DNA from 3 places in the Virgibacillus sp. genome. Region 2 is predicted to be linked to each of the others. Evidence: predicted binding sites of a transcription regulator. Region 2 holds the regulator's gene; each other region holds the start of a gene.
What was found. The regulator LexA, encoded in region 2, represses DNA repair genes until DNA is damaged. The targets are predictions, from matches to a motif close to CGAACATATGTTCG.
Positions count from the first base shown of each region.

Region 1: the regulator LexA is predicted to act here: its motif matches at 11,480-11,493, upstream of HLX49_RS07630 (YhjD family protein).
Region 3: the regulator LexA is predicted to act here: its motif matches at 1,837-1,850, upstream of HLX49_RS16805 (YhjD family protein).

Region 1 is NZ_JABXHF010000027.1:7,530-21,392, reverse strand. Features, by position in the region: gene HLX49_RS07680 (spore germination protein) at 1-202, shown strand, start outside; gene HLX49_RS07675 (spore germination protein GerPB) at 227-427, shown strand; gene gerPC (spore germination protein GerPC) at 501-1,079, shown strand; gene HLX49_RS07665 (spore gernimation protein GerPD) at 1,082-1,258, shown strand; gene HLX49_RS07660 (spore germination protein GerPE) at 1,270-1,653, shown strand; gene HLX49_RS07655 (spore germination protein) at 1,822-2,040, shown strand; gene addA (helicase-exonuclease AddAB subunit AddA) at 2,227-5,946, opposite strand; partial or broken gene addB (helicase-exonuclease AddAB subunit AddB) at 5,940-9,437, opposite strand; gene lepB (signal peptidase I) at 9,847-10,398, opposite strand; gene HLX49_RS07635 (TVP38/TMEM64 family protein) at 10,454-11,110, opposite strand; gene HLX49_RS07630 (YhjD family protein) at 11,514-11,909, shown strand; gene HLX49_RS07625 (competence protein ComK) at 11,845-12,375, opposite strand; gene HLX49_RS07620 (fatty acid--CoA ligase family protein) at 12,739-13,863, opposite strand, start outside.
Region 2 is NZ_JABXHF010000091.1:1,273-13,392, reverse strand. Features, by position in the region: gene tkt (transketolase) at 1-1,617, opposite strand, end outside; gene HLX49_RS15505 (DUF896 domain-containing protein) at 1,718-1,951, opposite strand; gene HLX49_RS15500 (YneB family resolvase-like protein) at 2,140-2,784, opposite strand; gene lexA (transcriptional repressor LexA) at 3,062-3,685, shown strand; gene HLX49_RS15490 (MerR family transcriptional regulator) at 3,751-4,569, opposite strand; gene HLX49_RS15485 (dihydrolipoyl dehydrogenase family protein) at 4,844-6,184, opposite strand; gene HLX49_RS15480 (manganese catalase family protein) at 6,564-7,133, opposite strand; gene HLX49_RS15475 (spore coat protein CotJB) at 7,173-7,424, opposite strand; gene HLX49_RS15470 (spore coat associated protein CotJA) at 7,429-7,656, opposite strand; gene HLX49_RS15465 (hypothetical protein) at 7,850-8,089, opposite strand; gene HLX49_RS17160 (hypothetical protein) at 8,898-9,104, opposite strand; partial or broken gene tnpA (IS200/IS605 family transposase) at 9,216-9,606, opposite strand; gene glnA (type I glutamate--ammonia ligase) at 9,949-11,286, opposite strand; gene HLX49_RS15445 (MerR family transcriptional regulator) at 11,641-12,012, opposite strand.
Region 3 is NZ_JABXHF010000115.1:372-5,861, forward strand. Features, by position in the region: gene HLX49_RS16800 (hypothetical protein) at 840-1,508, opposite strand; gene HLX49_RS16805 (YhjD family protein) at 1,864-2,250, shown strand; gene HLX49_RS16810 (serine hydrolase) at 2,386-3,426, opposite strand; gene HLX49_RS16815 (DUF1433 domain-containing protein) at 3,679-3,972, opposite strand; gene HLX49_RS16820 (hypothetical protein) at 4,382-4,663, opposite strand; partial or broken gene HLX49_RS16825 (Tle-like phospholipase domain-containing protein) at 4,765-5,490, shown strand, end outside.

The DNA.
Region 1 (13,863 bases), on a different contig from region 2:
AGTAGGGGCAGTGAAAGTCGTTAACTTATCATCTTCCAGTATTTTTAATATTGGTGACGTTTACTCAATGTCTCCGAATAGTACTGCTAAAACATATGCTGGTGGAGGGTCATTTAATACCGGCAACGGAATTCGCGTAAACTTAGGAAATGCTAAAACGTATATATACGATTCAGATAAAGTAGATATGTCTTATAACTAAAAAAGGTAAACAGGAGTGAAGGAAATGCCTTTAACCGTGCATCAAACCATAAGTATTTATATGATTAAAGTTGGAGCTATTACGAATTCATCTGTTCTACAAATTGGTAGTACGGGAAGTATTCAATCCCAATCTGACATTTACAATACCGGTGGTTATACGGAACCTGCGCCAACAGCCGAAGTTATTCAAGAAGCAGTTCCATTGGTTCCTTTAGCTCCCTAAACTGCACACTTCTCGACTTTTTGCATATAGTAAACATAGGCATTCGTCTAGGTATGGCAGAGGAGGGAGTTCCATGAATCATTCAAACTGGTCCGCTTATATGTACGATATGCATGAATACATGAGACAACAGGAAGCGTTAATTGAACAATTAACATCACGAGTAAATGAATTAGAAGAAAAGCTACAGAACAAAAAATCTAACCATATCGAAAAAGTAGAATATCATTTTGACCAACTAAAAATTGAACAATTAGATGGAACGCTTCATATTGGTTTATCTCCACAAGATTTGGCTAATCTAGACGGTAGCTTTATTGATCAACCGAAACCTCCAAACTATCAAGCCCCTTTAAAACAAACGATACAAGCAGAATTAAATGATTATTTGCATCGAAACGGCACAAATATAATTAACCAAATGGCAGCAGAATATAATGTAAGTATGGATGACGGTTATCCTCCCATTTTGATTCAAGATATGATCAAACAGTTACCAGGACGAATTGCCTTTTACGAAAACGAAGCATATAACGAAAAAAACTTACAAACAAGAGATGACATCCATCGATTTATATCCGACAACGTAAAAAATGAAATTAAACAGTCATTACGAAAATATATGGATACCCAAAGATCTAAAGGAGAATAGCTATGAATATGGAAGTTCATAATTGGGGGTTAAATATTGGTAATGTTCAAGTTGACAACGTATCCTCATCATCTGTGTTTCTAATTGGGGACAATGAGCAATTTCTTCTTTCATCCTTTTTCGATACACCACCCGAAGCATTTACTTTAGGAAATATTGTACCATTAGCACTTACGTAAAGGGGGGTAAAATGAAAAAAAGAACATCCATTGTTGATAATTTGTTTACTAACTCTGTATCCACAAGTAGTATACTTTCCATTGGGGATACAGAAAATGCTGCGTTAAAATTTAAAGGGCTTGCTATTCAAAAACAAAACCCTGTTTTTTCTAAACGTGATGAAGAAACATTCAATTACCCACTATTTAAGCGAGATACGAATTGGCCAGAACCTAAAATGCTCGTAAACAAATTAACGACCCACCACAAAGGGAGCATTCATGTGGCGAATGTTGCAAGTATCGGCGTAAGTAGTTCTTCATTACTCCAAATTGGTAATTTAACAAGAGTCTATGCAGAGTCCCGTGTGAAGCATTTCCGTAAGCTACAAGATACAAGTGAATCTTTTGAATGAAAATTGTGGATTTAGCTACTGTTATCTCCCGTTTAGATTTATCAAGGCAAAATCTTTCCATTCTTGAAGGAGACTTACAGCATCTTATATCCGAAATAAAACCATACGCACCAATAGTCAATACATTCATACGCTATAGAAACGAATTCTTTCAAAAGGTGGTTTCCTATGCCTTCTATTGTTGGTCCGATTAAAATTGTTAGTGTGAGTGGTGGGGTCGTAAATTTTGGTGATTCCTTTTATATTGCTCCAAAAGAATCTACAAAAACAAATGCTGGTTCTGGTTCCTTAAACACTGGAGATTTCACATGCACAAATAATGGTGTAAGTTCAACCAATCCATTTGACCCAGATATAAACGACCAAAATTTAACTGCAAATGCTTAAACAATATGCCGTGGATGTAGCAAACTCCACGGCATACTCTTTCATCGCCCACGGGTCATTTTAGTACTAATCGGTATGCATTACAAAATAAAGCATATAAGGGCTATTATTTCTCACTGCTGCTTGTCCAGTAATCCTGCATTCTACAGAAGATCTTAGAATAAATAGGAGCAACGGTTATAAATATCAATATCTTCTGGACGGCACCCGAACAAGCGCTTGTTTTGTAAAGAAATAAAGGTATGTTTCCAATACTGGCTGTCTCCAAATAGTTTCAACTGCATGGCGGTAAAGATCCATTTGTGTTTGATATCTTCGTAACAACTTTTCTTCTACTAGCTCGGACCATTCTCCATGAATGGAGTCGGTTTTATAGTCCAGTATAATCCAACCATCCTTTGTCGAAATAATCGCATCGATTACACCTTGTATTAATACATCTTCTTCTTTTCCTTGCCAATCATGATATACTTCTGTAGCTGGAATGGCTAAACTAAACGGAATTTCTCGTTGCACATAAGGAGCTGTTATCATTATTTGAGCAATTGACGTTTGGTAAAAATGTTCAATAGCTGTAATATCTATTTCTTCGACAGCCTCTCGACCAATCATTTCTTTTTCCACCATTTTTTCTAATTCCGTTTCAATCTCCTCATACGTCAACGAACGATGCAATGGTAAATGTTGCATTACTTTATGCATAAAAGTACCCTTTTCAGCAGCTGATACCTTCTTTTCCTTTTGCATAAAAACAGGGCGTTTCATAATTGGTCTTTGCCTAGGTGTAATTAAATGATCACTACTGTACTCATCTTTTAATTCCTGCTGCCGCTTTAATTCGGTTACCGTTTGTTTCGCTCTGGATTTCGCAGCGTGTATATAAGGATACGTATCACTCAAACGTTGTTGCACCGTTTTTGCTAACTTATCGCTGGATAATGTAAAAGGAGTCCATTCAGAAATATGTTGATAAAGCTGATCTAATTCGTCATCAGCTTGCTTCCCTGTTTCTTCAAGCTCGTTAGCGTGATGGATGCTAATTTCCCAACTAGAAGGGTCTTGTTGAATTTCTTCTTTTACTTGTTCTCCTATTTCTCCAAGTCGTAATACTTCATTTTCATGATGCCGTACAAGTGCAGGAGCAACCCAATCAAGGTATGTTTTTGCTTCTATTCGTCCATGAGTTGGTAGTACCCAGTAAGGATGGTTTTGAATGGCTTGCCATTTTTCCTTTTTCTTATCAAAAGATGCCACACTTCCAATCATAACAAGCTTTTCTTTGGCTCGAGTTAATGCGACATATAAAACGCGCATCTCCTCCGCTAATTGATCACGTAACATTTCCCGTCTTAATGCATGATAATAAAGCGTAGGATAAGATATTCGTTTAACTGGATCAATATACTTGCTAGCAAAACCATAATCTTTATGCAATAAATATTTTTGATTTAAATCACTTAAATTAAATTGTTTATCCATACCACCTAGTAAGACTACAGGAAATTCCAATCCTTTACTTTTATGGATGGTCATAATCCTTACAACATCTTCTTGTTCACTTAAAGCTCTTGCAGCGCCTAAATCTTCCTTTCTCTCTTCCATACGTTCTATAAAGCGAAGAAAACGGAATAAGCCACGGAAAGAGGTTGCTTCATACGTTCGTGCCCGATCATACAATGCACGGAGGTTCGCCTGCCTTTGCCTACCTCCTGGCATACCACCAACATAATCATAATATTTCGTTTCTCGATAAATTTGCCAAATTAACTCCGATAAAGCTCCTTGTCTTGTGGCTTTACGTAATCGATGTAACGACTCTAAAAACATGGTGATTTTATCAGCTAATGCATTGACATGCTCTTTTGCATAGAATAGTAATGCCTCATAATAGGTTTGTTTTTTTCTCGCTAACCGAATGGTAGTTAATTCTTCTTCATTTAGACCGACAATTGGTGAACGCAAAACAGAGGCTAAAGGAATATCCTGCCGCGGATTATCTACGACTTTTAAAAAGCTGATCATGACTTTTACTTCAATCGCCTCAAAATAGCCTGTAGACAGTTCTGCATAAACAGGAATTCCTTGTTTTTTTAGCTCGTCTGTAATCACAGGTGCATCCGTCATGGAACGAAGTAAGATAACAATATCTCGATATTGCACGTCACGTTGTTGCTCTGTTTTTTTATCTACTACTTGTAATGGTTGCCCGTCTTCTTGGCCAATCCAGTGCTTTATTTTATTTGCATACATTCGTGCTTCTAATTCTGCTTTCTCTAGGTCCATGGAATGATCCAAGTCGGTTTCTTTACGCTCATTCGTTTCCCGATCAATAATAATTAATTCTGGACTAGGAGCTCTGTGGGGGAAGTTGTCATACATCTTATTTCCATAAATGAGCTCTGCATTTGCATCATAATTTATTTCTCCAAGCGATTCATCAATGATTTGTCTAAATAAATAATTTGTCGCCATTAAAACTTGGCTACGGCTTCTAAAATTCCGTGATAAGTCGATTCGTTTAGCAAGATGTTCAGATTGAGCAAAACGATTATACTTTTTTATAAACAAAGACGGCTCTGCGTGGCGAAAGCGATAAATGCTTTGTTTAACATCCCCTACCATGAATCTGTTTCCCGCATCTGTTTGATTGCTTATTAGTGATAAAATAGTCTCTTGAACAAGGTTTGTATCTTGATACTCATCAATGAGTATTTCCGTATATTGCTCTTGGAAACTTTTTGCCACTTTTGACGGCTTTGGCTTATCCACATTTCTATCTTCAAGCAATATTTGCAAACATAAATGCTCTAAGTCGGAGAAATCAACGAGAGCACGTCCTTTTTTTTCTTCTTGAAACTTCGCTTTAAATGCTTTCACGAGTGAAGCTAACTGTTTCATTATCGGAGCCATTTCACGCATATCTTCTAGGTGGCTTACTAAATTCCTAGCAAACCAACCTTGTTTCATGGCTGTCCAGCGCTTTTTATAGCTTTCTCGTAATTTTTTTACTTGTTTTTTCTTTTCCTCATTAACCTCTACTTTTTTACTAGATAGCTTAGCAAACGTACTTGCTTCTATCCAATCGTGCAATTGTTGCCAATCACCCAAATGAGCACTCGCTTCATGAACAAGTACCAAATCCTTCTCGAGTGTATCGGCATAATGATAAGGTCCATCACTTTCTCTCGCTACCTTCATTGCTTGCTCTATTTCCTCTTCCATGGCATTTAACTGTTCTTTCACTTCGCGTTTCAAAATTTTTAGCCAGCTTAACTCACTTTCTTGAGCCGTTTTTGGTATATCATAAGCTTCCGCTAATTGATCTAACCATTTATCCGGCCAAGGGTTTTTTACTGCAAACTCATATAATTGTAAAATTAATTTCTCTACATCGGCATCGCTTCGATCACTTGAAAAACGGTCAACAACTTGAAAAAAAGCTTCTTGTTCCTCTGCATCCGTTCCATACCAGCTTTCAAATAAGTCGTCTAATACTTCCTGCTTCATCAGTTCTGCTTCCATATTATTTGCAATCCGAAAAGCTGGGTCAATATCTAACAAATAAGCATATTGCTTAACAACATCTAAACAAAATGCGTGTAATGTGGAGATAGATGCTCGTTGTAATAACGATAATTGTTTTTTTAAATGTAAAGAAGCTGGGTTTTTTTCTAAAGCTTTTTCTAATGCATCACCAACTCGATTACGCATTTCTTGTGCAGCTGCATTTGTAAATGTAACCACAAGTAAGGAATCAATATCTACAGGTTGCTTCTTATCCAACAGTTTTTGAATAATTCGTTCCACCAAAACTGCTGTTTTCCCCGAACCTGCAGCTGCTGCAACAAGAATATCAGACCCTTTTGTATAGATAGCTTCTTCTTGTTCCGTTGTCCAGCTCACCATTCTGAATCCTCCTCTACTTGCATTCGTTTGAGTATTTCATCCTGCTTCATATCTGCTAGTTTGCGGTAATTGTTCGTTGATATCGTCGGATCAAATTGACATACAGATTGAAACGGGCAGTGCGTACAAGCATTTTGTTGTTTATAATAATATGGATTTAAATCGATAGCACCATGTGTCATGTCTATCCCTGCCTGCGTCATCAGTTGATGAACATGTTGCTGTAAATGCTTCATGGTCCTTTCATCTGCTACTTTAGAATAACTGTAAAATCCACCATTCTTTTTAATTGCAGCTGGAATTATCTGGCTAGCACCTGATTCTAAAGCTTGGTCCATGAGTTTAGCAATATCTTCATCTGCCAACAATAGCCCTTGCATCTTATATTTTTTAAATAATTCTTTTTCAATCGTGGCATCATCAAGCTTGTCTTGTCCTGTAATCATCGGATTATGGACGTGGAAATACAGAATACCTGCTGGTGTTGCTTTTACGCCTAGCCATTGTTCCGAATGCGTAATAACTACATCAAGGTATGCTAACATTTGCAATGCAAGTCCGTAGTACACCTCAAGCAAATTTAATTCCTTTGCACTTGATTTGTAATCAATAATTCGTAAAAATAGCTCGTCATCTTTAACAGCCTTATCGACACGGTCTATCCTGCCTCTAAGCATCAATTCAAATCCGTTTTGCAAAGGAACAGTTAACGGCGGTAGATCTTGATCGTTCCCAAATCCTAACTCCAAACCAACTGGAGAAAAATGGCTTCTTCTAGCTTGCTCACTTAGTACATACGTTGCCCTTGCAATTACTTCTTCTAATTTCTGTTGAATATACTGATAGCGATTCGAACTGTGCAAGATTTGGTGCTGTAATATAGGAGATAGCTTGGTAACTGCTTGATGTGCGTATGAAGCCGCATCAGATTGTGTGAGTTGAGAAAATTCTTTGTCTCCTTGTTGAATCCATACGGTTATCGTTTTTAACGCTTCATGGAATAACTGACCAATATCTGGTGCATCTAGCTTATATGTTCGCCTTTCCTCTAAACCAAGGCTATATTTGGCGAAATGCTTATATTTCCTTCTTTAATATGTCTCCAGTCTCGAAACACTTGCTTTAATCTGTTTTTTTTATAACTGCTCAACGTTTTCTGCCGTTTGTTTCCTAGGTTTATTTTGATACTCCAGTCTCTGTAAACTCCGTTATTTCGTTCCGTTCTTTTTTTCCTGCATGATATACCAATTGAGTACATGCCACCAAATGGGTTTTATTGGATACCCCTTACGATACCTTGCTAGTTGTGCTGTTAAGGCAGCTCTTGTTTTATGAGGTGTTGTCACAAAACGATCTGCTTCTAACAATTCATCGGGTTCTTGCAGCAATTGATGTTCACAACAGCTTGGGAATAAGTTCTCTATTCGCTTAATAAGTTGTGATGGCATCTTCGTATTTCCCTCTTCATCACTTAATGGGTAACTAATCCATAACTGATCACTTGCTACTGTGAAAGACACATACATATAAAACCAGTCGTCTAGTAATTGACGTTTACTCGTTTCAGCAAGCTGTACGCCATGATCAGCTAATAAATTACGCTCTTGTTCATTAATTAACCCATCCGCGGACGGTTTCAACGGCCAAATTCCTTCATTTACACCTAATAAAAAGGCACAACGAATATCGCTTATTCTTGAGCGATCAATAGAACCGACAATAACATGATCTATACTTGGGGGCACATGAGCAAACTTCAATGTTTCTAAACCAGCTTCCAATGTTTTACGAAATACAGATAATGACATCGTTTCTTCGCCAACCATTTCTACCATTTCATCCAACAGTTGAATAACGGCATCCCAAACTTGTTCCTGTTCTCGCCCCTTTTCGATTTCAGCTTGTTCATCGTATTCAGCTCGCAATTGTTCTAATTTTGTAGGAACTTGAAGTTCTTCCAATAATCGATACAAACAAACACATTTTTCCTTCACTGTTTCTGCTTCTCTTAATTGCGTATCAAAGCCTTCAAAGGCCTTAATTACTTGTTTTCGATAACGGTTAATACGTAATTGTGTTTCCCGTTCTGTATCTGTTTGTGACATCTGATCAAATCCACGAAAACGCTGAAAAATCCAATCTTTCTCAGAAAACCAGCTTGTGCGGGATCGAACTCCATATTCCAGTACATAATTTTCTAATTCATCAATCGCATCTGCTGTTAGCGGGTATTCCTTGTCCGAAATTGACACAAAATCTGTTTTTAACAGACGAAAAACCGCGTCGTAACGCCAATTTCCCTCAACGACATCTAATGCTGAACGAATAAATTCCATTAACGGATGGTTTAACATCGTCCGCTTTTCATCAATAAATACAGGGATATCGTAATCATGAAAAATCGTCGCGATTAGATCATGATACATGTCTGTTTGCCTTATAAATATGGCCATATCTTGATAACGATATCCCTCGTCTCGCACCAAATGAATAATTTGCTGTGCAGCACCTTCCACCTCTGCACGAGGATGAACTGCCTCAGCAATTTGTATAGGGACTGGTTGTTCATATGTTGGCGCTGGACGATGATCAAAGTACTGCTCCAAATGAGCAAAGTATGGGCGATTACGAAAGCGACCATATGTAGGGGCTAGTTTAATCGTTTCTTCTACCGTTACATCTATAGACGCAGCTAATTGCTTTAATACATGAAACGTTTCTTTCGTTTGATAAAACAAATCAACTTCTGAAGTAGGTTCTTCTTCTGGCTTATCGACCGTTAACGCAACCGTAACTTGCTTACATTTTTTTAACAATGCTTGTATTACGATAAGTTCTGTAGGTGTAAAACGATAAAAACCATCAATATAGATTTCTGCATTTTCTAATAGCCTGGAATGAGCAATTTTATCTGCAAGTATTTGTAATTGATCTTCCCCGTCTATATATTTTCCTTGTAATGAAAGCAATAGTTTTTCATAAATATACAACAAGTCTTCCAATTTATGAAGGAGACTTTCTTCTCCTGTTTTCTTATGTACATAGCTATTCATATGCTCCATTTTAGCTTGTAATAATTCAGGTGTAATAGCGTAGCGTTTAAATTCGGTAATCATCGTTTCTAAGTGTTCAATAAACCCATGCTTTTCCATAGCATGTTGAAACACATGCCATTCTCCTTGCTTTTCTTCCATGATTTTTCGTAACATCATTTGCATTCCTATTGTACTAATAAAGGGCTTATTTCCTCCCCCTGTTTCTTGTAAAACCCTCCAAGCTAAACGTGAAAAGCTAACTACTTGCGCCCGTATACTGCCACGAATTTCCTTATCTTTAAATAAATTATATTCTTGCTGAAAAGTCATCTGATCAGGCACAAGATAAAATATAGCTGAGCCTTGTGGCTGATCTAGCAATTTTTCTTTTATTTCATCAAATATGCGACCGCTTTTCCCTGTACCTACGCGACCTGTTATAAAACGGAGACTCATCACTCACTTCCCCTTTCATGGATAAAAAATTTTATTTATCGACAACTTTATGACAAAAGGTATATGATCAGCTTTAAATCTTACAATGATGTTTCATCATAGAGCGTGAAGCATTATTCTACAGTCCACGATCGTTTCCTAAACGTACAAAATAGAAAACGGACAGAAGACCCTTTCCTTATATGAAGACCGGGATCGTCCGTCCGAACTGACTTTATAATTGTTGCTTATGTCCTTTATCATTCTAGTATATCATGTTTGAAAAGAAGCGTCTTGCTGTAGATGAAGAATATAAGAAGCATATAAAATGAAGAAGGTGTGACTAGCATTCATATTTGCTCAAAACCTTGTACAACCTATGACACCAATGATAGGTAAGGAAAAACTTCACCAAAGACGCCATTTTCCACTAGTTACCCAGACTTAGACTAGCTTGAGAAATAGGCCAATATTTCACATCTACTTTGCCGACCAACTGCGTCTGTGCAATAAATCCAAATGCACGACTATCCAAACTTTCCCCACGGTTATCTCCCATAACGAATAGCTTGCCCTTTGGCACTTTTGTCTCTCCAGTTACTTCTTCCAGCGAGAAATTTTCTGTATATGTTTTATTACTTAACGTAGCTTGCGCATATTCTTGTAAAAAATCTTCTTCAACATAATTCCCATTTATATATAATTTGTCATCTTGGTAATAAATCGTATCCCCTGGAATTCCAATTACTCTTTTGACGTAATCTTCTTTCTCATTAGCACGAAAGACAATCACATCAAACCGATCGACTTCCGTTAAATCATACACAAACTTGTTTACCATTAGCAGGTTCCCATCATCCAAAGTTGGCTCCATTGATTCACCTTCTACCACATAGCTGGCAAATAAAGCTGACCTGCTAGCAATTATAATCATGGCCCCAAACAAAATAACAAAGACCACTTTCCGATATTTATTTTTCATTTTCATCTTCCTCCAGAGTAAGTTCTACTAATAGCTTACCCTAGAAACAGATGTTTTAATCTTTCCTCGTATCAGATTCTTCGCGCAACTCCGCTTTTTTCTGTAATCGCTTTTCAATATATTTACCAATCATCCAAAATAACACGATACATATTCCAACAACAATCGTTTTCACCGGATTCTTGGCAAATTCCATAATACTTGAGCCAACATAAGCAATGGAGAAAATCATGACGGATTTCCCCATAATTACGGCTAAGATAAATTGTTGGGTACTAATTTTAGACAATCCAGAAACAACATTAATAACAGATGACGGAGAAAAAGGGAAACACATTAATAAAAACAGTGGTCCAAAACCATGCCTTTCTAGCCATGCAGTTACTTTCCTCACCTGTTTATTTTTACGAATTATTTTAAATACTTTTCGATCACCTAACTTACGAATAATTAAAAAGACGAGAATAGCACCTATTGCTGCACCTGCCCAAGATAAAATAAACCCTTCAAACAGCCCATAAGCAGCAGCATTGGCAAAAACGAATACAACTAGCGGCAAAAATGGAAAAAACGCCTCAATAAATGGCAACAGGAAACCAGGGATAGGGCCTAGATTCTCATAATTTTTTAATAGTTGCGTAATGTAATCATCAAAAGTTTCACTATCAAAAATCATTTCCCAATCGGATAGTTGGATGTCTAATAAAAGCATGTAGTAAATCTCCTCGATAATATGAATGTTATTTTTCTAGTTTTTTCACATAATAATGATATCTCCATGTTTTCCTATAACAGACGATTTCATACTTTAGTGTCTTTTTCTCCCTAAACACATGAGAAAAACGTCGGTTATACGATAAACTTAAAACTTTACACATTCCTATAGTAATATTAAAAGAATGAAATGATAGACAAAGTAAAACTTGAATTAGAGGTGTTCTCTTTACCCCCTTGAAGAATGGTTAGTACTTTCTATTTTAATAGAAAAATCGCCATGTGCAAAGTCCTATCACTTATATCGCCACTTTCTTTTCTTTATGAATTGAATTTTTTTATGTTTATCGCATATACTAGCAACAAAGGAACATACGTTCCTTGTGAAGGAGGAATTCTTTTTGCGTTACTTAAACGAAGATGAGTTAACATTGGCATCACGCTTCCTGTTTCTTTCCATGACTATCTTAGTAATTCAACAAGATATTTATTTTCTACAGACTGGTACATTCAAAGCATTTAAAATAAAGGAATCCTACCTAGAAGTTTTAACAAGAATGGAACAGCTTGCATTTCAGGAGCGAAAAAACTTACGGAAAACGATGCAGCAAAAACAAATACAAGTTGTAAAGTTGGAGAAAAATGATTCCTTTTCCTCTTATTTGTTTATTTGTCGAGGGCGTGAGGAAAAACGCAATTATTTCAATCCTGCTATCCGAAAAAAAGTGAAACTTATGTTTGAGGAGTTGATGAGAAAGTCGATTCTGAAGGAGCAATGTGCTTCTTTAAAAACTTGAGTCGGTTATTTAATAAATACCGAAATTGAGCTGTTCGCTGAATTTGGTTTATCATCGACCCATAGGAAATGTCTAATTCAATGCTTTTTCCATTTAGAAAGATAATTTCCGTCCCATATTCATGCTTTCTTTGAACTTGTTCGATATGGGAATGGGCAATCCATGTACACTGAGAGCTCGAAGGAGAAATCGTTGGAAAAAAATACATGCCGCTTAATGGATCAATTGTAACGGGGGCTTTATGGGTAATACCGCAAACATCACGCGTTCCATCCTGTCTTCCTTTTAAACTGCTGCCAAAATACTTACAAGCGTGATCCATCACCTTACTTGGGGAGCAACCGACTGCATATTCTTCCTGATCTTCAAGCACCATCGTCATTGCTTTGTTATTGGAGTCTCGTCGAGCTACCAAGGCAGCAGTAAAAGGGGTGATTTCGGGAGGATCTGTGTAGAAGTTAAACATGTTTTCATCCTTTCTAGAAGAAAAGAAAGTGGCTTCTTTACTAAAATACCAAACTTTTTCAAAAAAAGAAACAAAAAACACATTTTCTTTCTGATTATTTTATTTTGTTTGCCATTTCTTTTCACCACTTCATCAACAAGAATAGAATAAAATTTATTAAAAAATGCTATGTCGTTAGAAAAACTTGGCTTGTTACCAAGTCTTATGCGAAAGCCTTTGTTTTTCTTATACTATAAACCCTAAGTTTATACTATTCAGTTATTTCATTATCCACAAGCAACTCATTTATATTTTCTTATCTGTTTAGAAAAACTTAGCAGCTTGCCACCTATTTTATGGCAACAGCTGCTAAGTTTAGGCCTTTCATTGAAGTACTTGTTCCTTTAAGTTTTTCCTTAAAATTTTTCCAGTTGTATTCTTTGGTAATTCATCTAAAAAAATGATGTTTGCAGGGACTTTATATTTTGCTAAATACGTCTGGCAAAATGAAATTAATTCTTCCGCGGTTACGTCATTTTCATCTGTCACAACAAAGCATTGTACCGCCTCACCAGTTTCTGGATCAGGCGTACCTATTACAGCTACTTCTATTACATTTGGATGCCTATAGAAGACTTCTTCTACTTCACGAGGATACACATTATAGCCACCTACTAAAATCATATCTTTTTTCCGGTCAACGATAAAAAAATAACCTTCGTCATCCTTTCGTGCCATATCTCCCGTATATAACCAGCCATTTTTTAAAGCAGCAGCTGTTTCTTCCGTAAGCTTATAATAGCCTAGCATTACATTGGGACCGCGAACGATTAATTCCCCAACCTCGCCAACAGGCACTTCTTCGCCCCATTCGTCTACAATCTTGTTTTCAACCCCTTGAATACTGCAGCCGATCGACCCCGGTTTACGTGGTCGATCTAACGGATTAAAGCAAGTTACCGGTGAAGCTTCAGATAATCCATAGCCTTCAGATATGGTGACATCAAAAGCTTGCTCAAATCCCTTTAACAAAGCTACTGGCATAGATGCCCCTCCAGAAATACAGAACCGGATCGTTGCAAATGGATTTTCTTTATCTTCCCGCTTTGCTTGCAATAAATAATTATACATCGTCGGTACCCCAGCAAAAATAGTTGCTTGATAGGTTGTACTTAATTCAAATACGGCAGAAGGTGAGAATTTTGGTAAAACGATAACTGTCCCGCCATTCATTAAAGGCGCATTAAGGGAAACCGTTAAGCAAAACACATGAAACATGGGTAAAGCAGCAATTACTTTGTCTTTATCATTTATACTTAAATAATCTGCAACATCTTTTGCATTGGAATACAAATTGTGGTGAGAAAGCATGGCTCCCTTTGGTGTACCAGTTGTCCCAGATGTATATAAAATAATGGCCAAATCATCACTTTGCTGATCTGGTTGGTCGAAATACGGATCTCCTAATTGTAGCACCTCAGAAAAAGCATGCAATCTTTCTCTCTCCAT
Region 2 (12,120 bases):
AACACTCTCATACGCATGTTCTTTCGTACCAGAAAGTGTAGGTAAATTTTGCCTGCTTAACACAAGTGCTGTCGGTGTATCTGTAGATTCTAAAGCTAATCGCCAAGCTGCTTGTGTTTCGTTTGCATCAGCTGGTCGGATAAGCGATAATCCAGGCATTGCTCGTAGTGAAGCAAGCTGTTCAATAGGTTCATGCGTTGGACCATCTTCCCCTACCGCAATAGAATCATGTGTAAACACGTAAGTAACAGGTGTATTCATAATTGATGCAAGACGGATGGAAGGTCGCAAATAGTCACTAAACACAAAGAAAGTACCGGCGAATACATTTAATCCACCGTGTAATGCCATACCATTTAAAGCTGCGCCCATCGCATGCTCTCGTACACCAAACCAAATATTTCTACCAGCATAGTTTTTACGAGAAAAATCATCTTCCCCGTTCATGGTAGTTTTATTTGAGCCAGCTAAATCAGCACTACCACCAAAGAAGTTTGGAACGGTTTTAGCAATAGCGTTCAATACTTTTCCAGAAGATGCCCTTGTAGCTAGTGTATCTTGTTCTGGTTCAAAAACTGGAAGATCTTTGTCCCAATCAGCAGGAAGTTCACCGTTGAGAGCAAGCTCAAACTGCTTAGCTAATTCTGGGCACCTCTCTTTATACATTGCTAGATGTTGATTCCAGTTTTCCTCTTCTTCAACACCTCTTTTAACTATTTTTTGGTTGAAATCTTCATATACTTCTTCGGGCACATAGAAATCTTCTTCATGTGTCCATTTATAAAATTCCTTTGTCAGTTTCACTTCATCTTCACCTAATGGAGCGCCATGTGAAGCTGACGAAGCAGATTTATTTGGAGACCCATACCCAATGATGGTTTTCACTTCAATTAAAGTTGGTTGTTTTTGATTTTCTTGCGCTGCTTTAATAGCTTGTCTAATTTCATTGACATCATTACCATCTTTGACAGTTAATACTTGCCAACCGTACGATGCAAAACGTTTTTCAATATCTTCAGAGAAAGATTTATTTAAATCTCCATCTAAAGAAATATCATTAGAATCATAAAGTGCTATCAATTTACTTAATCCCAGATGTCCTGCTAAAGACGCCGCCTCATGAGAGATACCTTCCATTAGATCGCCATCGCTCACTATTGCATATGTAAAGTGGTCTACAACCGCAATATTTTCTTGATTATATTTAGCAGCCAAATGTGCTTCTGCCATTGCCATACCGACAGCCATACCAATACCTTGTCCTAAAGGTCCAGTAGTTGCTTCTACTCCATCCGTATGATGAACTTCAGGATGTCCAGGAGTCTTAGATCCCCACTGTCGAAAGGATTTTAAATCATCCATAGATACTTGATAACCTGATAAATGTAGTAAACTGTATAATAACATAGACCCATGGCCTGCCGATAAAATAAATCGATCACGATTAAACCATTTTGAATTTTTAGGATTATGGTTCATAAATTCGGTCCATAACGTATAAGCCATTGGCGCTGCCCCCATTGGTAGACCTGGGTGCCCAGAATTTGCATGTTCAATAGCGTCAATAGACAATGTACGGATTGTATTAATAGATTGTTGCTCAATTGTATTTGCCATTTCAGTGTAAACTCCTTTCATAATTATGCCTATATTCATTCTATAATGAAACCTACTTTGCTACAAGTGAAATCATGCACTTATAACAAAATAGGTATTGCTACTTCTTGTTATGCTTTTTTTGTAAATCTTTTACTTTTTTCGGTGTTACATCATTTCCCTCTGGATCAACTACTTTCATTGTTTTAAACTGATTTTTAAAAGATTTTCTTACACCCTGTAAGTATTCCTGGCGTAATTTTTTTTGTTCGTTTTGTTCAGAAATAGTTAGTCCGTCCACTTTGGATTTTCTTGCAAGCTCATTAATACGTTCGATCTTACCTTTTGAGAGCATCCATCTACCCTCCCTCATGCGTATATTTTTATTCTGTTAAATCATAAGTTTTCGGTGACAAAATTGCACTCTCTTTCATTGTACAATAGATGTCATTGATATAAAACAGGTGTGCTTATCAACATGATTCCTTTACAGTACCATATAAAAAAGAGAAGGGCAAAGAACTTGTCCTCCTGAGAATACCTTTATTTTTGTTTGCTTTCATATTCTTGATAGCGTCTATGAACAGTAGCCTTTGATACATTGTAACCTAGACCATTTAATGTATCAGCAATTTCTTTAAACGTCAGACCATTTTGTCGTAAATTAATGACTTCTTCAACAGGAAATTCTAATCTTTGCCTTCCTGGAGCTTCATTTCTATTCGAAAGATTTAAGGTGGGATCATATCCTTTTGCAATTGCCTGCTTCATCCCTCTTTTTATCTTTATATTATGTATTTTGCGTTGATACTCCTCCACAATCCCAACGATCTGCAACACCATGGAATCTGCTTCCGATAACTCTAACTTCCCTCCATGAAAGCTTGTATAAATAGGAATATGTAATTTCAGCAGCTGGTGAAAAAGGGCAATTTTTGTATTCCCCCTACCTAAACGAGTCTCGTCTTGAATCAATAAACAATCTGCCCTTTTTTGAGAAAAAATCTCTAACATCTTAAATATCCCATCTCGATCAATACTATATCCGCTCTCTTGCTCTTGTATACACGCTACCACAGTAAGTTGATATTCAGCTGCCAGTTTAACCAATTCCTGTTTCTGTCTTATTAATGATGTTTCTTGAGTTTCTTTGTCAGTACTTACCCTACAATATACAACTGCCTTCACAATGTTTACTCCTTCTATCATATTAACTCATTATAATAGAATAATATAAGAAACCTAATGTTAATGCAAAAGCTACAAGATAGAATGCGTCTGTTTTGGTCAGTTTTTGAAACATCTAATAGCCCTCCTTATACAATATAGAACTTTTGTTCGCTTTCTACCCCTATTATAACCGAACGCGTGATCTTGTCAAGTATTTTTCGAACGAATGTTTGCGCGAAGTTTTATCTAATGGTAAACTAAGGTTAATTAATATTATGCGCGAGGTGATAGATTCATGACTAAACTTTCCAAAAGGCAACAAATGATATTAGACTATATAAAAGATGAAGTAATGCAAAAAGGGTATCCACCATCTGTAAGAGAAATTGCCAAGGCTGTGGGTTTAGCGTCTAGCTCGACTGTTCACGGGCATTTAGCTAGAATTGAAGACAAAGGCTATATTAGACGTGACCCTACAAAGCCAAGAGCAATTGAGATCTTACATTTGGAAGAAGAGAATCCTATTCCAAAAGAAGAAGCACTTTATGCGCCTGTTATCGGGAAAGTAACAGCAGGCTTGCCCATAACAGCTGTAGAAAATATTGAAGAATATATTCCGCTTCCTGCAAATACGGCTAATCCTGATGATAGTCTATTTGTTTTAGTAATTGAAGGAGAGAGTATGATTGAAGCTGGAATTTTAGATGGAGATATGGTAATCGTTAAACAGCAAAACACAGCACAAAATAGCGAAATTGTTGTTGCAATGACAGCAGATAATGAAGCAACCGTAAAACGTTTTTTTAAAGAAAAAGATCATATACGATTACAACCAGAAAATGCAACCATGGAGCCGCTTATATACGATAATGTAACCATTTTAGGGAAGGTTATTGGATTGTATCGACATATACACTAAAAAACTGCCAGTTGGCAGTTTTTTTTGTGTATAAATATTGGGTTACTATGAATTTTGTTTTGTCATCATTCCCCCGTATAATAGACAGGACAATAAATATGCACATAGTAAACGGGGCTCTTTTCCTTAATTTGTGATAGATAAAACAATGAATAGCAGTATTCTTCTAGACGCAACTGATGTGTAATGGCATGTTCCTTTGCTTCATTCAATATTTCTTGCATCTTTCTCATATCAGAAAAAGGATTCCCGACAAAATTATAACGAAGTGCTGTTGGAAAACTAATTTTTTTGATATCTTGATCGATACTAGAAATAATGTTAGAGCAATATACTTCTCCTTTTTTAGGATGATGAAAATCTCTTAAGTTGTTTTGATAAACAATCATCGAAGTCTTATTCCAAAAAACATCTTCTTGGGAGTCATACAGATTGGATTCATTAATATTGAAGCCTTTATCATCAGCTGTAAAGTTAAATCCATCACAGGTAAATATATAATTATCCTTAACCACTTCCCACATATTTGGTTTTGTTTGAAAAGAGGCTAGCCTTCTATTTAACTCTTGTAAAAAATAGATTTTTTTATCTAATAACTCTCTCTCTAGCAATAATGTCTCTAAATAATTCTCGTTAAATTTCGATACATCTGTCAAATCTTTATAATCAAGCCAGTTCTTAATTGTTTTTAAAGGTACACCTAATTCACGCAACCAAGTTACATTACTAAACTTCAAAGCGTCATTCAAAGAATAATACCTATATTTATTATCTTTAACAACAGAAGGAGTAACTAAATTCTCTTTATCGTAATAGCGCACTGTATCACTAGACACTCCATGAAATTTGGCTATGTCTCCTGTTTTAAAATATTTCTCAGCCATATGTTAAAATCTCCTTTGTTTTGTCTTTAAAAGCGACTAGCATAAGGTACCTCTACTATCTGTAGATGTTATCTAACATACTACAGAATACGTTACAATTCTAAATTTATCAACAGACGGAACGCTACTTAACAAGACAAAAAAGAAGAAGAAATTGAAAAAGACCTGTAATGAACACAAGTCTTTTACTCTAGTAATATAAAAGGTGCCTGCTTGAATTCGTTTATTCAAGACTTGAGGATAACATATGGTATTAAAAACACTTTTATTTTAATTATTCAACAGCTGCGTTGCTTAATTGTGTCAGAATTTCACTATAAGACGGATATGGATGAATTGTATCCTTTAGTTTATGGAAGGGAATATGGAATGTTTTCATAAGTTGCAATTCGCCCAATAACTCACAGGCTCTTTCCCCTAAAATACTTGCTCCAATTATAAATCCATCTTGATCACAAATTATTTTGGCTTCTCCGGTTGTCTTTTGATCAACAACAGCCCTATCTAATTCAGAATAGCTTACTGTATAAACATTAAACTTGTCTTGAAATTTCTCCCTTGCTTCATTTTCAGTCATCCCTGTTCTAGCCAGTTCTGGATGTGTGAAGGTGCACCAAGCTGGGTGTTGCTCTATTGGGGTATGCATTTCTAAAAATGCATGTCGCATTGCCTGTTTAGCTTGAAATCCAGCCATATGAGAAAATAAATAAGGACCAACCACATCTCCTACAGCATAAATGTTGCGAACTGAAGTTTCATTATATTCATTAACTTCAATGCCCTTGTTAGTATAGCGAATCCCCAGATCATCTAAACCAATTTTTTCTATATTCGGCTTTCTACCTAAGGCAAACAATATCTGTTCTGCTTCAATATGTTCAAGTACATCGTTCCTATCTATAGTTAGGGTTGTAGTACAATTTGCTTGTTTTACTTCAAGCGCCTTCGCGGATGTATACAGTTGCACCCCTTCCTCTTCCAACGTACCCTGGAGCTGTTGTGCTAAGCCTTTTTCCTCTCTAAATAAAATACGGTCAGCCATTTCAACTAGTTTTACTTGCACTCCTAAACGTTGAAAAGCTTGCGTTAATTCAACACCAATAGGGCCACCCCCTACAACGATTAGATTGTTTGGTAAATCTTCAAGTTGAAAGACGTTCTCATTTGTTAAATAGTTAACCTGATTAATTCCTTTAATAGAAGGAATAAGAGCTCTTGATCCAGTGGCAATAACTATTTTTTCAGCAGTAATGGTTTCATGAGCTACACGTATGCTGTGTTGATCGTTAATTTTCGCATCACCTTGAATATATTCAATACCTGCAGCTTGTAATTGCTCTACTGCCTCCGCTTGATGCGCTTTTTCTATTAATTGACGAACTTTACTCATTATTTGCTTCCCGTCTACTTCAATGTTGGCATATTTTTTCGCCGCATGAATTTCATCAGCAAGTTGAATAAGTGCTTTACTTGGAATACAACCCGCCCAAGTACATTCTCCACCTGGCTTATATTTGTCAACTAATACAACTTTTTTTCCCATACTAATTGCTTCCATAGCGGTGTTTAGACCACCTGCTCCTGCACCAATTATTGCTACATCATATGTGAACATTGTACAACTACTCCTTTATCTATAGTTACTATGTTTGTAAGTATAAACTATGGAACGATTCCAGAGTCAATACGTATTGCCATACTCCGGCTTACAAAACTGGATACACAGAAATCTGTAGTTCACTCGAATCTGGTTTCTTGCGTTATATTTAGGTTTTACTTTGTATGGAAATCACAAGGATCATCCGAAGTGTAGTAGCATATTTTTCCACTCGGTATAAAAGTATGCGCAACCCACCTATACTTCGTCGTGTGTCACCTTCCAGCGCTCCCCTTTCTTGATAATATTTTAAACAAGGTATAGAATGCGAAACCGTCTTATTTTACAATAAGTAAAGTAACTATTCGCCCTTTACCGTGTTTATAGGAAATATTAACTAAAATATTTTTTTTTGATCTCTTTCCTCTTTTAAAATTTCTACAGCCTCTCTAAAACGTTGTGAATGTATAATTTCTCTTTCCCTTAAAAATTTCAAGCTATCGTTTAAATCAGGATCATCGGACATATCAATAATCCATTGATATGTCGCCCGCGCCTTTTCTTCCGCAGCAATATCTTCATACAAATCGGCAATAGGATCTCCTTTTGCCTGGATATAAGTGGCAGTGAATGGAGCGCCTGCTGCATTATGGTAGAACAACGCTCTATCGTGATTAACAAAATGTTCACCAAGACCAGCCTGCTTTAATTGTTCGGGAGTTGCATCTTTCGTTAATTTATAAATCATCGTTGCAATCATTTCCAGATGCGCAAATTCTTCAGTTCCAATGTCATTTAAAAGTCCTACTACTTTATCTGGTATAGTGTAACGTTGGTTTAAATAACGAAGTGCAGCAGCAAGTTCTCCCTCTGCTCCTCCATATTGTTCAACGAGAAATTTTGCCAACATTGGATTACAAGTACTGACCTTTACTGGGTATTGTAGCTTTTTTTCATAATACCACATCTTGGCTTCCTCCTATCCAAAATGATATGATATATAATTTTAAACTTGCCATGGCCAAGGGGTATCTTTCCAATTCCATGGATAGTCAGAAAAACTTTTTCCAAAATGCATAAGTGGTCCAAATTTCTTTTCAAAGTCCATTTTTAATTGCATCGTTTCCTTTGATAAATTATTAAATTGTTGAATAGCTTCAAAATCGTTAGGATGGGTATCTAAATAAAGGTTTAAATCAACTAGGACAAAATCGTTTGCTTGAATTTCTTCGAGCAGCCGATAATATTCGGGAGGCATTTGCTTATTCACCTTGTTCGTCTCCTTTATGAGGGTTTGGATAAGGACTATATAATTGAGGCCAAAGTGTACCATGATAGAGTGCTTCTTTTGGAGTGTTAAATTGTTTTAATCCATATGGTTGAAACCCCATATATAATTGAGGTGGAGTAGCATAACTTTTCACTTTACTGGGTTTACATGGATCATACGGACTTATATAAGGTTTCCAATATTTATATTGTGTGAACATAATTGTCTCCTTTCTTTATCTTCTATTTTATATATATGATTGTTACTTGCATTTATTCTTATTAATGATGCAGACAAAATGTACACTACCAAAGTTTAGCAGGTGCCTCAACATAGATAAATACAAATAAAGTTGATATAAATCTCCCATTAAGACTCTATGAAACAAAGAAACGAAGCACTAATATGCTTCGTCACCATACAACATTTCGTAATTCTTTTTCTTCATTACCAGTTTTCAGCACCCCATCTGATTGCGCTTTCAAGATAATGCTGTTTACGTTGTCTAAATTTATTATTGTATTTTTACTTTTGTACCAATTAGAATCATAGCGCTTTAAACTAAAGAAAAAATCATTTTTACTTTCTCGCTCCTCCTCTGTAACAACTTCAGTACCATCTGTCATATGAAACGTGATTATATATTTTTTCACTCCTTACACCTCCTTTATTTCTATAATATGATAAAATTAATAAATTTTCTCGTTTTACACCTTATCGTAAAATGAGCATTAAAATAAAGCGTCTTTTCATTACATAAAATAATCACTACAAAATTCACTTTATGTACTTACCATCGTAACCTAACTATTTTTTTGATTCAATTCAATCTAAACGTGCATAATCTATTTTTGTTCTGCTACTATAAATGCTAATTTTTAAGTATGTACAAAAACGTTCATTTACCGTACGCATTTTTGATTCCCAGTGTATATTACAACTGATAGGCCAGCACTTGTAGTAGCTGGCTTTTGGCTACCAAATCTATGCGAGTATAGGTCATCATGTCAAGTTGTAATTATTCATGTACATGTAAAGATTAGCACGCTTTAAGCGAAAGCGTACATACTTAGACAAGCAAAAAACCACATTTTGAAAGAGAGATATGTGCTAAGAAGAAAACCCTTCCACCGTCCTTGCTAAGCTTGTTAGTATCCTAGAAATATCCGAATTATAGTGATATTCTATAGAGTAAAAAGTACTCCCAACTATTGTTGTGCATCAATGTTTAATAAAATTTTCAAATAATGCTCCCCTTTCTTATTTTAGGAAACGACATCTTAAAGAAATATGTCCCCTACCTTCGTTTTCGCTATGTCAATATTTACATGGTTAATAGAATGAATTTAACAGTTAGGTTATTACTGATACGAGTAACTTTTTTTACTATTCTACTCTAACGTATTTATTACTTGCTGTAACATAATAAATTGCGCCTTTACTATTTTTGACCTTATACTGTTAGCCATTACCGACTTTTAATTTGTTAACAATGGTCGGAAAACCTTCCCCTTTGTTTAGATGGCCAACAACATATATATCCGTCCAAGAAGGTTGATTATAAAAAAGGAGATGACCATCGTGAATAGATTCTACTCGTCTACCAATAAAGTCAACATGTATATTCATTAATTTATTAGGGTGCCCTTGTAAATCTCTTTTGTGCACCTAAAAATAAATTTCTTGAAGAAGTACTTTGTTTGGCTCGACCTGTTGCACCTTGTACCACTTTCCTTTCTCAAAGGCCTTAGCTGAAGCATCCTCAAAGCTAGACTAAACTCATTCTTCTATCCTAAATATTTCGTCCTTATCTTCATTGAATTGATTTGCTACATAATTTCTTATTATTTCTTCCGTTACCGTTCCTACGGTGGCACAAAAATATCCTCTTGCCCACAGGTGCTGCCCCCAATATCTCTTTTTGAGTTCTGGAAACTCATCCTGCAATAATCTCGATGATCTTCCTTTTAGATACTAATATTTTACTTGGAGCAATACTTGGAGGACAAGATAATAATAAATGAATGTGGTCTTTCCCAACACTTCTTTGCAATATGGTAATCCCTCTGGCTTCACAACTTTGTCTTATCAAATCACGCACTCTCACCGCTATGTGACCGCCCAAAACCTTATATCTATACTTTGTCACCCATATGACATGATACTTGATATTCTACACAGCATGACTATTTTTCTATATCCATCCATACTTTCACCTCTTCACTTCGTATGGACAAAAAAGGTAAGGCTAAAAGCGGACACCGTCTTTAGACGGTGGAGTTAGACCACGCATTTGTAAGTTAAAAATAAAGTAGGTAACTATTAAAAATGCACACATATATAATAAAATAAAAGAAAAAGGTATGAATGACTTTGAGGATCATATGAGTATTTTCTAGATGAATGATTCTCTTTTTCTGGGCAATCTCTGGGCATTCACCCAGAGACCAACAAGCTATGATTTGATACACCAAAAAACCCTCAACACCAATAGTGCCAAGGGCTTCCGCTATTAATAAGTTCTTAAATATTGCTCTCTTTCCCACGGGTGTACTTGTGTTTTAAACATTTCCCATTCGATTTCCTTTGCTTCAACAAAGTGTTCGAAAAGGTGTTCACCTAAGGAATTTACAATAACTTCACTTTTCTTTAATTCTTCTAATGCGTCCGCTAAGGTGCTAGGTAAATCGTGAACACCATTTTCTTCACGTTCTTCTTTAGACATCACATAAATATTACGATCAACTGCTGGTGGCGGAGTCATTTCATTTTCGATACCGTCTAAGCCAGCTGCTAGTAAAGAGGCAAGTGCTAAATATGGATTTGCTGATGGATCCACACTACGAGCTTCTACACGCGTGCTAATACCACGAGAATTTGGAATCCGCATGAGACAACTTCGATTTGCACCAGACCAAGCAATATAACTAGGAGCTTCATAACCAGGAACTAGACGTTTATAGGAATTAACGGTTGGGTTTGTAATCGCTGTGAAGCTACCAGCATGTTTAATAATACCCGAAATAAATTGAAAAGCCGTCTTACTTAACCCCATATCACCGTCTTTATCATAAAATGCATTTTCTCCATTTTTAAATAACGACATATTCACGTGCATGCCGGAGCCATTCACTCCAAATAATGGTTTCGGCATGAAGGTTGCGTGCAAATTATGCTTACGGGCAATTGTTTTTACAACCAATTTAAACGTTTGAATATCATCTGCATGCTTTACCGCATCTGAATATTTAAAATCAATTTCATGTTGACCAGGAGCAACTTCGTGGTGGGAAGCTTCAATTTCAAAACCCATTTCTTCTAATTCAAGAACGATGTCTCTACGGCAGTTCTCCCCTAAGTCTGTTGGTGCAAGATCAAAATAGCCTCCGTGATCGTTTAATTCCATAGAGGGATCGCCTTTTTCATCTAGCTTAAAGAGGAAAAATTCAGGTTCAGTCCCAATATTAAAAGCATCAAAACCTAACTCTTCCATTTTCTTTAAATTTCGTTTTAAATTGTAACGTGGATCACCTTCGAAAGGAGTCCCATCCGTTTTGTAAATATCACAAATAAAGCGAGCTACTTTTCCTTTTTCTGATGTCCAAGGAAAAACAACAAACGTATCCAAGTCTGGGTACAAATACATATCAGACTCCTCAATGCGTACAAATCCTTCAATGGAAGAGCCGTCAAACATCATCTTATTATCTAAAGCCTTACCTAATTGACTAAGTGGAATCTCCACGTTTTTAATGGTCCCCAACATATCCGTAAACTGCAAACGGATAAAACGGACGTTTTCCTCCTTAATGCGTTTTACTACATCTTCTCTTGTATAAGTGCTTCCCATACTTTGTCCTCCTATTTCAATTTTATTTATTTGAATAGGAAAACAAATAGATAGTAATAACGTATATGAAATTCATAACTACACACCACCAATTCAATGTTTCCCTTGCCTAGTGAAATTTAATAAAATTTATAACATTCCAACATTTCACATTTTTAATTGATTGGTTCGTTTTATTACATCACGTACTAATATCCATTTGTTTCCCTAAACGAACCAAATTGTAAAGTTACTTTTTATAAAAACTTGGCTTATCGCCAAATTTTACGGTGAAGCCTTCGTTTACTTATACTAAAAAACTTATATAGCTATAGCGCAAGATACATAACGGGTAACTTTAGCATAAGGATACGTTTAACGGCTAAAAAACCTAGCAAGGTCTCCCTGACGCAAATTAGCTTTTTTATGAGCGCTTGGCTCATTTAATTCTTGCCTTAGAATCCTCCGCAACTCCTTGTCAGATATCTGAGAGGATTCAGTCATTTTTAGTTGTGAAACTTGTTTCGTTTCATCTTCATTCAACAGTAGTTTAATGCCGGCAATATTTAGCCCCTTATCCAAATAATCTTTAATCTCAAGCAGTCGATCAACATCATTAAACGAAAATAATCGCTGATTTCCAGTGGTTCTTTCTGGATGAATTAAACTGTGCTCTTCATAATACCTTATTTGCCTAGCTGTTAATTCGGTAAGCTTCATTACAATGCCGATTGCAAATAGAGGCATGGAACGACGATCTTTATCATTCAATTCATGACCCCCTAATTCATAATACTTTTTCATTATATGTCATGTAATCTAACATGTCAATATCATGTAAGGTTTTCTAACACT
Region 3 (5,490 bases), on a different contig from region 2:
CACCCAAAAATCCTATTATGAATTTAAATAATTTCCACTATAGATATTTCTAAGAATGTTATATACCATGAAAGGAGTAATTATGACTTCATTACAAAAAGTTTTTATTATAGTTATACTTTGTTTCGTAGTAGCCATTATAGCAACTTTTACTATGCCATTCTTGGGGAATGCGCTGCGTATGGTAAATGTACGTCCCATTTTTGATCTAACCATCTTTTTCATGTTAATCGTCTTGCTAAAAATTACAATTGATAAAAATAATTAGTTACTTGCAATAAAAATAAACGTTCTCTAAGATGATAAAATGAATAAAGACTCAAACAACTCGCTGTGAACTTTATAGCCATTACTCTTGCAATAGCTGTAATTCAAACATAACCAAACAATATTTTGATGGTTTTCATGATCTTGGATTTTACCTATGAGGCCATTAAAAGCTACTTCTGTATTGTGTGTCGTCAGGTGTGAAGTAAAAAACGTTGTATTCACTAGCTTAAAAATTATAATTTCATTTTCTTGGATGTCACTAATTTGAAAATGCCCCACGCCATTAAAGATACTATAAAACTTTCTAGCAAGGTTCTACCGCTTAATTTAACAGTTAAAAACGCACATATAATAAAAGTACCATTTCCTAGAATCGTTTGTATAGAACCCTCTTTCAATGTTAACGACCTCCTTTTTCCCTAATTGTAACAATTGAAATCTTTCTTTTCTTACAAAGATCACCACATGCCTTTAACTCGTCTCGATTATGATTGCAGGAGGTGTTTTTATTATGAGCAAAAGCTTGCTATGTATTGAATGTTTAGAAACACGATTTTCATCCTGAGTTTTTACTTATGTTTATTTTTATTTGTTTTATAAAAATTAGATCGAATCGCTTGATTTGTTTTAAAGGTTGGCAAAAAGAATGCGCAAGCCAGAAAAATACCAAAGAAATTAAAGGTTGATTCCCCGATATAAACCACTCCGTGCAATATATAGATGATTGATAATCCTATTACAAGCGTGATATTATCTCTTATATTTATTGCTTTTATTCTTTTTTCATCGTTATAATAAGATCTAATCTTTCTTGCTGTTAAATATAAATAAATCGCCAAAAATAGAAATACAATTAAAAGAACAATCCACCTGTTTTTTACTCCGAATAAATCAAACGATATAATGCCTCCAATTACTAATACAATTATTAAAACGTTAGAATACCCCATATAGACAATAGATCGAACACTTTTACTAGTTTCACTAGAAGATTTATCATTAACGTAATCATCAATCAAATCATTAAATTCTTCCTTTGTTAAGGAACCCCCTTCTACATCTTTTTGTTGAATATGACTTAACAGCTTTTTCATCCTCACTTCAACATAAATATTTATCATCATGAAAATGATGCCTACACCAAATAGATAAATATATGGGATATGAACTAAGTTACTTAGTGCAAAAAAATTAAAAAATAAAACGAAACACCGTGACAGAAAATCTATAATGGACAATTTCCTAACCGTTCCACTTAGTATCTTCTTTGAATTCTCTATCATTGAAGTTGTAAAGAGAATAGAGATAAAAGGGGTAAAAAACCACAGAGCTGCAATGCTATTTAATCCAAAGAGATATACAAGTAGGATCAGAATAAAATTGTTTATATGAAAAACTGTATTATAAAACATCAAAATATTTAGTTTTCTATTCATTTTTACATATTCCTCTCCATTATCTTACTCAAGATCCATATTTTACGAAAATGATACCACGTTAATTTGCTTCATACTTTACGTATACCATTTATTGTAATTGATAAAAATTAATTAGTTACTTATAATAAGAACAAACGTTCTAAAAGGTGATAAAATGGATAGAGAACTCAAACAACTCGCTGTGAACTTTATAGCTATGCCTCTTGCAATAGCTGTATTTAAACACGAACAACAATATTTTGATGGTTTTCACGATCCCGACTTTTATCTGGACTTTACGGATGAAGCCATTAGACTCATTGGAATAGATTTAGCTGCCACTAAAAGGCAACTGTATAGCCAATACCATTTGGATATTAAAAGGATTGGCAAAACCACATATAAGTGGCAGCATAAAAATAAAACTGGGGTTTGGGAATATACGCCATATCAACTGCGAGAAATGACCGCTAAAATTTGTACCAGATATTTATATAAGGCTGTAGGCTTTGAGCAAAAGAGAGCCACTTATGTTAATTTTATACCACCGGATGTGGAGTAATAAAATGTTGTATTTAATAGATTTAAAATTATTATTTCAATTTTTCGCCAAAAGGATCTATGTTTAAGATTTGCAAAAAGAGAAAGACTAAGTTTTTCTTTTTTTATTTTTTCTTGAGCTTTGAATTGTATTCACTCACATATTTTCTTTAAATATTGATTTTACTTTATTCTTTAAATCAATGTCGGTGGCTATACTGAATATGAAATCATTAAAGATATTTTGTATCCAATATGAATCTTCGGCTTTTTCATCACGCATGAATAGTGAAATAACAATAGAGTGCTCTGCGTTTTCTTTATACAGAGAAGAAGTTAACACAAATGGAGTTGCTCCTCCTTTATACCAGAAGTAATCATCTTGATTTCCTTTTATATTTTCCCCAATTAATATTTCACTAAATAATTTTTTCTCTTCATCACTAAGAATCTCTTTTCCAAGTTTATACATAAGGTCTACGTAATCCTTTGTAGTAGAAGATGGAAGCTTCTCAGTTATTAAATACTGAATTTTCCGACTCAACATTCGTGATGTTTTTTCTTTTAAATCTTCACATTCTCCTTGTTCCGTTTTCTTAAATAGTTCTTCTGATAATGATTGGTAGGAAGCGGACTTCATAGTTTGCATCTTTGTAGTTGCTATTTTCTTCTTATTTGATAAATATCCCGGCATTAATACGGAAGGCGTTAGATAAGTGATTTTATCGTGTGTATTAATTTGCAAATCTCTTAAGCTCTCATTAATAACATCTAACCCAATTCTATTCATTAGATAATCTGTACAAGCATTTGAACTAAATTGCATCATTCCTTTAGCTACGTCTAACAATGATACTTCACTAGAATTATCTATTGATTTTTTCCATTCAGGATGTGCCCCACCATCAGTATTTACAACATAAAACTTGTCAATATAGCTGAGACTCACTTTTTCAGATAAAGAAAGTTTACAGGTTGTAACCAATCTGACAAAATTAAAAGCAATTATTATCTTTACTGTACTTGCCAGTGGAAATTTAACATTTTGATTAAATGTTAAAGTGTCATGTCCATCTTCTTTTATAGTGATTGATAAGTTATCTTTATGTTTCTCTAAATATTCTAGCAAATCATATTCATTATTCTTTAAATTTCGTTTATACTGTTTTATACCAACAAGAAAACTTATAAAAACCATAACAATTACTATTAACGATAATATTATAACGACCATAGTTTCTAGTCACCTACCTTTGTGTCTTCTCTCGAACACACATTATTTCACTAGCGTTGCATTGATTAAAACAAAATATTAAAAACACCCTAAATATTCACTAATTTACATTTTTTGGCTCTCTTAAGAAAAAATATTAAAACTGAAATTACGACGTTATTTATGCAACGCTAGTGAAAAAGTATATCTTCTTTTGCTTTTGTCAATTTGACTCTTTTAATAATCACATGTTCTTTCTTTGCATTCCTCTTTTATTTCAGGAAATTCATTCCCTTCGGATATCGAACCAACTCTAAAGTTACTTTGATAATCAATGCCGATAGAGAAAGTCGCTTCTTTATTATTATTAACTATTCCGCTAATTACCATTCCTCCCATAGGAGTACTATAATCACCTTTTTCAAAATCTACTGTACGGATATCTTTATAGTTATTTTTTAAAAACCTTTCAACTGATTCTTCAGCTTTACGAATTGTTTCATCATCAAAATCTTCATGATTTGAGTTCACAATGCAACCTCCTAATAGTATAATTGTAATAATAAAAATTGTTGAAATGAACAGTTTTTTCATTCGTACCACATCCTAACTGATTAACTAATATCAAAAGATGGAGGACGAAATGATGGCGAATTCTTACAGCAAAATCCAGAGTAATTCTTAATAACTCCAGTTATCTACCTTATTTCAACAAATTTAAAATAAAAAGCTTGGAACAAAAAAATGCATTCTCAAAGCTTTTGAGAGATAGAACAGGTGACCTTATATCAATAATATACTAGGAGTTTTATTTTATATGTATCATATCTTCTTCTAATAGTCGCAAACCTTTCCTTCACGTTTTAGAGTAATCTGTAAAAACTACATATGTTTCCAAGCAACTATCAACAGCAAGATTTTATAGCATTTTGGGTAGATTTCAATAATTACAGTCTTTTTCTTTACATTGCTCTTTTTCTTCCGGAAAATTCTTGCTTTTTACCACAAGACTTCTAACCTTTAATTTATCAGTAAAGGTTATAGAAAATTCTTCATTACCATTAACTTTACCATCAACTGTCATACTTCCCATAGGCGATTGATATAGCTCACCTAATTCAATATCTTCGACGCCATGATAATTATTGATTAAATAACTCTTAACAATTGACTTTGCTTTTTCTGATGTTTCATCATCATAAGTTTTTTGACTAGAGTTCACATTACAACCTCCTAATAGTATAATAAATATAATTAAAACAATATTAAATATTTTCAAAGCGGTTCACCTCATCTAATTAAAATAATAAGGGGCAGGATAAATTGAATAATCACATTAAAGATTTAGAGGCTGCTACTATATCTGAAAATACATATCAAGATGACGTTCTACAAATAAAAATAAAGATAAGTGATGACGTAAAAACTTCTTGGTATCCTATCGAAACCATTAAAAGCGCTGATACTGGATTAGACGGTTATGTGCTCAAAAACCCCGCCACAAATGAAATCGTTATCAGTTTCAGGGGCACAGAGCCAGATTCTCTTAAAGATTATGAAGAGGATCTTCATGGAATTATTCTTGGTGATTCCGATTATACCAAAAAAGAATATGGAAAAACACCTTATTTAGGAACTCCATCTCAAGACGCAGCTTTAACAACGGGGAAAGCGAAACTCAACTCCAAAGATAAAACCCTCACGTATACCAACAAAAATCAATTTACAGAAGCTGAACAGGTTGTTGAAAAATATGTAAAGAAACATGGAGCAAATAACATCGTTTTTACAGGACATTCTCTAGGTGGAGGTCTTGCTCAGTATTTCGCTGTCAAACATGACTCAAACGCTGTTACTTTTGCTGCAGCTGATGTGTTTAATCTTTTATACAAAGAAGATCAGAAACGAGCTTTAAATGGAGAATTTAAAGATAATATTATTTCTTACACTTACCCTGACGACCTCGTTGGAACTTTTTATAACCAGTCGGTTGGCTCCGTATACTATGTCGGCGACCCAGCAGATAACAACGGAAAAACCCTTAAGACA